Dinoroseobacter shibae DFL 12 = DSM 16493: one gene and its partner. The protein of the gene in region 2 interacts with the protein of the main gene of each other region in a pairwise test. Links are inferred from orthologs where the notes say so. Each region holds a gene or a part of one and is shown on either strand. Other genes may lie near its edges.

Evidence for each region.
Region 1: the proteins of eno (region 2) and rpe interact in binary tests that used the Escherichia coli proteins (3 or more experiments, as listed by UniProt). The link is inferred for Dinoroseobacter shibae DFL 12 = DSM 16493 from one-to-one orthologs.

The regions. Positions count from the first base shown.
Region 1 is NC_009952.1:3,170,656-3,173,951, forward strand. What follows is about bases 53-3,029. They hold rpe (ribulose-phosphate 3-epimerase), read right to left. Parts: upstream 1,902-3,029; coding sequence 1,203-1,901; downstream 53-1,202. Other genes in these bases: DSHI_RS15245 (GntR family transcriptional regulator), read left to right, coding at 130-786; DSHI_RS15250 (hypothetical protein), read left to right, coding at 894-1,202; DSHI_RS15260 (alpha-mannosidase), read right to left, coding at 2,015-3,029. Outside these bases: more of DSHI_RS15260, read right to left, coding at 3,030-3,296. UniProt on the Escherichia coli protein: Catalyzes the reversible epimerization of D-ribulose 5-phosphate to D-xylulose 5-phosphate.
Region 2 is NC_009952.1:2,273,986-2,277,255, forward strand. Bases 40-2,990 are described here. They hold eno (phosphopyruvate hydratase), read left to right. Parts: upstream 40-853; coding sequence 854-2,128; downstream 2,129-2,990. Other genes in these bases: ltaE (low-specificity L-threonine aldolase), read right to left, coding at 40-654; DSHI_RS21410 (PRC-barrel domain-containing protein), read right to left, coding at 2,204-2,953. In the rest of the region: more of ltaE, read right to left, coding at 1-39; DSHI_RS10925 (hypothetical protein), read right to left, coding at 3,095-3,270. UniProt on the Escherichia coli protein: Catalyzes the reversible conversion of 2-phosphoglycerate (2-PG) into phosphoenolpyruvate (PEP). It is essential for the degradation of carbohydrates via glycolysis.

The DNA of each region.
Region 1 (3,296 bases), 900 kb from region 2 along the record:
TTCCTCCCGTTAGTTCTCGCCCTGTGACGAGTTGCGATCAACGTGACCTAGATCGCATGCCAAGTCAAGCAAACTGTATACAATTTACACGCTATTGCATTTCATGTGGGCTTGGCCCATGGTCAGGGGATGGATACGCGCCGCGCAGACACCATTGCCCAGGAACTGGAGAACATGATCCTCACCGGAGGGTTCTCGGACGGCGACCGGCTGAACGAGATCAAGCTGGCAGAGCATTTCGGTGTGTCGCGCACCCCGATTCGCGAGGCGTTCTATCACCTCGGGACGGCGGGTCTGGTGGAACAAATTCCGCGCAGAGGCGTGTTTGTCCGCCATCCAGGCCCAATGGAGCTGATCGCGCTGTTCGAGTACATGGCCGAGTTGGAGGCCGCCTGCGGCCGCCTGGCCGCCCCCCGGATCAGCGACGCTGCGCTGGACGATCTGGAGCAGGCCAACGCCACCTGCGAGGCCGCGGTGGAGGCCGCGGACAGCGATGGCTACTACCGGGAGAACGAGCGCTTCCACCACATCATTTACGCCGAATCCGGGAACAGTTTTCTGCAAAACGACGTAATACGTCTGCACAAGCGCCTCAAACCCTTCCGCAGGATCCAATTGCAGCTGCGCGGGCGGCTGTCGCAGTCCATGGCCGAGCACCGCGCGATCGTCGCCGCCCTGGCCGCCGGAGACGCGATTGCCGCCGGGGAGGCCCTGCGCAGCCATGTCGCCGTGCAGGGCGAAAAGTTCCATCATGTGCTCGCCAGCATGCAGAAAGTGGCGGAGTAAACCCACCCCTGTCGCAGCGTCGGGACTTCAAAACCGGCGCATATCGGACTAGGCCAGTTGCCGGTCCACGAGGTTCGGGCCGTGTAACGCGTTGCCAGGTGCCCAGAATGACAGAGATCTTTACGGACCGGATGATCGCATCGGTCCTGCAAGAGGCCGCATCGGCACCCCGGATCGACTATGACGTGGCGCGGGCACTGGCCAAGGCCTACCCCGAGGCAAGCGGTCTGGCGCTGGTCTTTGCCATCGCCTCCGCCGCGAGCGGGTTGGAGGACATGGCGGGCGATCCCAAGGCCGCCGGGCTCTACAGGCTGGCGGCGATGGTGGCGGCGGACCTTTTCGCCTTCGAGGCGCGCGGGCAGGCCATGCCGAACGGGGCCGCCCTGCTCAAGCTGTGGCTGAGCGAGTTGCCCTGATCAGGCCATGACCCCGGTCGCGGCCTCTGCAGCGGCCCGGATTGCGGCGATATTGGCCCCATAAGGCGCAGGGTCGGCGACCGAGCCGCCCTTGAACACCGCCGAGCCTGCGACCAGCACATCCGCCCCGGCCTTGGCCACCAGAGGCGCGGTCTGGGGCGTCACACCTCCGTCGATCTCGATATGGATGGGGCGGTCGCCGATCATGGCGCGCAGGTCACGGATCTTGGCCGACATGTCGAGGAATTTCTGCCCGCCGAAGCCCGGGTTCACGGTCATCACGCACACGAGGTCGACCATGTCCAGCAGATGGCCCACATCCCCGAGCCCGGTGCCCGGGTTGAGCGCGAGCCCCGCCTTGGCCCCGGCCCCGCGGATCGCTTGCAGGGTGCGGTGAATATGGGGCCCGGCCTCCAGATGCGCGGTGATCACGTCCGCACCCGCATCGGCGAAGGCGTCGATATAGGGGTCCACCGGCGCAATCATCAGATGCACATCCATCACCCCCTTGATATGGGGCCGGATCGCGGCACAGGTCGCAGGACCGAAGGTGATGTTGGGCACGAAATGGCCGTCCATCACATCCACATGGACCCAGTCGGCGCCCTGGGCTTCCACCGCCGCGCATTCGGCCCCGAAATTGGCGAAATCCGCGGCGAGGATGGACGGGGCGATCTTGATGGAACGGTCAAAGGGCATGCGCATTCTCCTGTTGGCGCGGCTATAGCCCGGCGCACGCCCGGGATCAACAAATGCGCCACGCTCCTTCTTCCCGAAATACACCGGGAGCAACGCGCCCTGACCCGCGCGCCTCAGGCCCCGGCGGGGATCACACGGAGCGACACGATCTTGTAGGGCGTCAGTTCCACCGTGACCTCCCGGCCGCGCATGGCCACCGGGCCGATGTCGTCCTCCAGGATGGTGACGGCGCGCACCTCGCCCAGGTCGAACCCGAAACGTAGCGTGACGGGGCCGCGCGTGCGCTCGTTCTCGAAAAGACGCACGATATAGCCCTGCCCGTCCTCGGCCCGTTTGACCGTGTCGATCACGGTCGAAAAGCCCGAGACGCCGACCATCTGCACCAGGGCTGCGTCGCCCTGCCCGGCCGCGACGGGTCGGCAAAGCACCGGGTTGTTGAGGATATAACCGCTCTCGGTCACGTCGGAGCGCCAGTTGCCTTCATGCGGCAGGAGCGCATAGGTCATCTCGTGGCGGCCGCGGTCCTGCACCGGGTCGGGCATGGTGGCGGATTTCAGCAGGCTCAGGCGCATCACGTTGTGGTGGATGTCGTAGCCGTATTTGCAATCATTGAGCAGGGCGACGCCATAGTTGCCTTCGCTCAGGTCCGCCCATTTGTGCCCGACGCTTTCGAACCGGGCCCAGTCCCAGCTGGTGTTGCGGTGGGTGGTGCGTTCGGTATTTCCGAACTGGATGTCGTAGGTGGCACGGGGGGAGAAGACCTCCACCGGGAAGGCGCATTTGAGCAGGATATGGGAGGTTTGCCAGTCCACGTCGGTCTTGAACTCGATCCGTTTGGAGTTGTGATGCAGGCTGATGCGCTGGGTGATGGTGGAGCCGCGCCAATGGTGTTCGACCTCCAGTGATGCGCGCAGGGGACCGCGTTCGGTGATCTCGAACCGCACGGGCGCGTCGATCACCTCGCAGCGGTCTTCGTAGAAGATGTCGATATCCCAGGCATCCCAGACCATGGGTCGGTCCTCGAAGGCAAGGAGCTGGTTGCCGAAGGCGTCTGCGGCGAGCACCTCGCGCAGGGCGGTCTTGTCGAAGACCGACACGAGCTGCCCGTTGGGCGCGACATGGACCCGGATCAGGTCGTTTTCCAGAACGGCGCCATCTGGGAAGTCGGTGATGCGCAGCGACGTGGGCTCGGGCGCCTCGGCGCAGGGTCCGAGGCCGAGCGCGGCATAGCCCGGCAGGGCGGGCAGGTCGATCAGGGTGCCATCGGCCACGGGTTGGGTGCGCAGGGGGCGGTTGGTGCGCAGGTCGCACAGCCCCGCCACCGGTTCGGCGATCCAGCCGATCCGGTCCACGGAAAACCCGGTGGGGTTCACGGCCATCACCTGCGCCTCGGGC
Region 2 (3,270 bases):
CGTTCCCGCAGGCGCCCCCAGCCCCTTGGAGAGGCAGAGCGACACGGTATCCGCCAAGCCCGCCAGTTCCGCCTCGCTAGAGCCCAGTGCCGTCACTGCGTTGAAGAACCGCGCACCATCGAGGTGGACCGAAAGCCCCGCCTCCCGCCCGGTCCGCACTGCTGCTGCCATTCGAGCCAGCGGCACCGCGCGCCCGCCCACGGTGTTTTCAAGGCACAGCAGGCGCGAGCGGGCGTAATGCACATCCTCCGGCTTCAGTGCCGCGCGGATCTCTGCAGGCTCCAGCCCGCCATCTTCTGCCACCGGTATCGGAACCAGTGACAGTGCACCCAGAACACTCGCCGAGGCCGCCTCATCCGCGTAGACATGGTAGTCGCGTCCCACAATCACCTCTTCGCCGCGGGCGCATTGGGCCATCAGGGCGGCCAGGTTGCTCATGCAGCCGGTTGGAAAAAACAGCCCCGCCGCCTTGTCCGTCCGCTCCGCCAGGACCGCTTCCAGGCGCAACACGGTTGGATCCTCGCCGTAGCAGTCATCCCCTACCTCGGCGTCCGCCATCGCCGCGCGCATCCCGGCGCAGGGCCGGGTCACGGTATCCGAGCGCAAATCACAGATCGTCCCCACCGGGGCGATACCGCTGCTGTAGAGGGTCATGACCTTGCCTGCCTTCCGAAGCCCCGATGCTGCATGGCACCGACGCACCAAGGATGGCCGGGCTTGGCGTTGCCGGAAAGACCCAGAAATTATGTTAGCGATAACAATTCCAACTTGCAGACCGGATTCAGCAGTTCAATCCACGCAGAACCCCTGCTATGCACAGCCGCAAATCCGGCGCCTGAGAGGAACAGACCCCATGTCACTGATCGTTGATGTCTATGCTCGCGAAATTCTTGATAGCCGGGGCAACCCGACGGTGGAGGTGGACGTCACGCTCGAAGACGGCACCCTGGGCCGGGCGGCGGTGCCGTCAGGTGCGTCTACCGGCGCCTACGAGGCGGTCGAGCTGCGCGACAAGGACACAGCACGGTATTTCGGCAAAGGCGTCAAGACGGCGGTGGCCTTCGTCAATGGCGAGATCGCCGAGGCCCTGATGGGCATCGACGCGACCGACCAGGTGGGCATCGACAGCGCGATGATCGAACTGGACGGGACCCCGAACAAGAGCCGCCTTGGTGCCAATGCGATCCTGGGCGTGTCGCTGGCGGTCGCCAAGGCTGCCGCCGAGGCCACGGGCCAGCCGCTCTATCGCTATGTGGGCGGCACCTCGGCGCGGGTTCTGCCGGTGCCCATGATGAATATCATCAACGGCGGCGAGCATGCGGACAATCCGATCGATATCCAGGAATTCATGATCATGCCGGTCTCGGCCGACAGCATCGCCGAGGCCGTGCGCATGGGCGCCGAGGTGTTCCACACCTTGAAGAAGGAACTGTCGGCCGCGGGCCTGTCGACCGGCATCGGCGATGAGGGCGGCTTTGCGCCGAACCTCAGCTCCACCCGCGATGCGCTGGACTTCGTGCTGAAGGCGATCGAAAAGGCCGGCTATACGCCGGGCGAAGACATCTATCTCGCCTTGGATTGTGCCGCGACCGAGTATTTCGAGGACGGGCGCTACGAGATGAAGGGCGAGGGCAAGACCCTGACCCCCGAGGCCAATGTCGACTACCTCGAGGCGCTGGTGAACGACTACCCGATCCTGTCGATCGAGGATGGCTGTTCCGAGGACGACTGGGAAGGTTGGGCGCTGCTGACCGAGCGTCTGGGCGACCGGGTGCAGCTTGTGGGCGATGACCTGTTCGTCACGAACCCTGCACGGCTGGCCGAGGGTATCCAGAAGGGCTGCGCCAATTCCCTGCTGGTGAAGGTCAACCAGATCGGCACCCTGACCGAAACCCTTTCGGCGGTGGACCTGGCCCATCGCAACCGGATGACTTGCGTGATGTCGCACCGCTCCGGCGAGACCGAGGATGCCACCATTGCCGACCTCGCCGTGGCCACGAATTGCGGGCAGATCAAGACTGGCTCGCTGGCGCGCTCGGACCGGCTGGCGAAATACAACCAACTCATCCGGATCGAGGACGAACTGGGCGAGACGGCGATCTACGCGGGCCGGTCGATCCTGCGCTGAGCCTAGGCGGGCGAGCTTCGCGAGAAAGTTTTGATGTTCGAAGAAAAGGGGGCCGGTCGGCCCCCTTACCCGTTCTTACTGCCACCAATCCTTTTCGACCGGGCGCTCGTTTTTCAGATCCTCCTCGGACATCCACGTCACGAAGGCGAAGTTGCCATCATCGTCAGGCATGGTGCGATGCAGGTCCGACATCTCGATCAGGACATGGGCATCGCCCATCCCGAGAACGCCGCCCACTTCGGCGACAAGGCCCCGCAGGTTTCCGTCCGGCCCGACAACCATTTCGACCACGTTGCCGATGTTATCCCAATCGTCGGCAATGCGCGTGGCTTCTCGCCAGGCGCCAGGTTCCATCGCCGCGCGGGCGGTATAGATGTCGGCCCCGATGATGTCGCTGGCCCTGATGAAGTCGGACCGATTATCGAGGTCGATCGGTGTGAGGACGCGCGCCTCGCCCATTTCCGCGCGGGCGGCGAGGGTTTCTTTCGTGTGCTCAACTTCATCAATTGCTTCCGCATAGGCTTTTTTCGTGGTCTCGACAGCCGAGTTATAGACGTCCTCGACCGCGCTGGCGGCATCACCACCGACCTCTGCGGCCTGCTCCGTACTGGACGTCGTGGCGCTTTCCACTGCAGCGGCGGCATCGCTGATCTCTTCGGTTATCCGATCATACACTTCGGATGCACCGTTTTCGACGGTCTCGGCGGCTTCTGTCGCATGGGATTGGACCTCGGACACTGTGTTGCCCTCGTCTGCGCCACTCATCGCGAAGGCAGGGCTACACATGGCGGTCGTGGCGATGAGAGCAAGGCTCAAGCGGGTCATGGAAAATCCTCCTGTATCTGCTGCGCCGTTCTCGGCGCTGTCTGAAGGATCAACGGTGCAGTAGCGGAAAGGTTCCTCTCGCGCTCCGAGCGCGGCGGGTGCGCGCAGGCAGATCGACATCGCACCGCCCGCGCGATGCGGTCAGCTCCGATCGTTGCCGCGGGCGCGCTTTGTGGCGTCGAGAGCGATCAGGGACGGCATGATCCCGTCGATCATCCGTTCTTTCGGGAAGGGGCCGTAGCTGTTCACTCCGACGCTGAATGTGATGCCGATCTCCGACCCCGGCACATCCTCGAACTGAAACACGAAACTGTCGG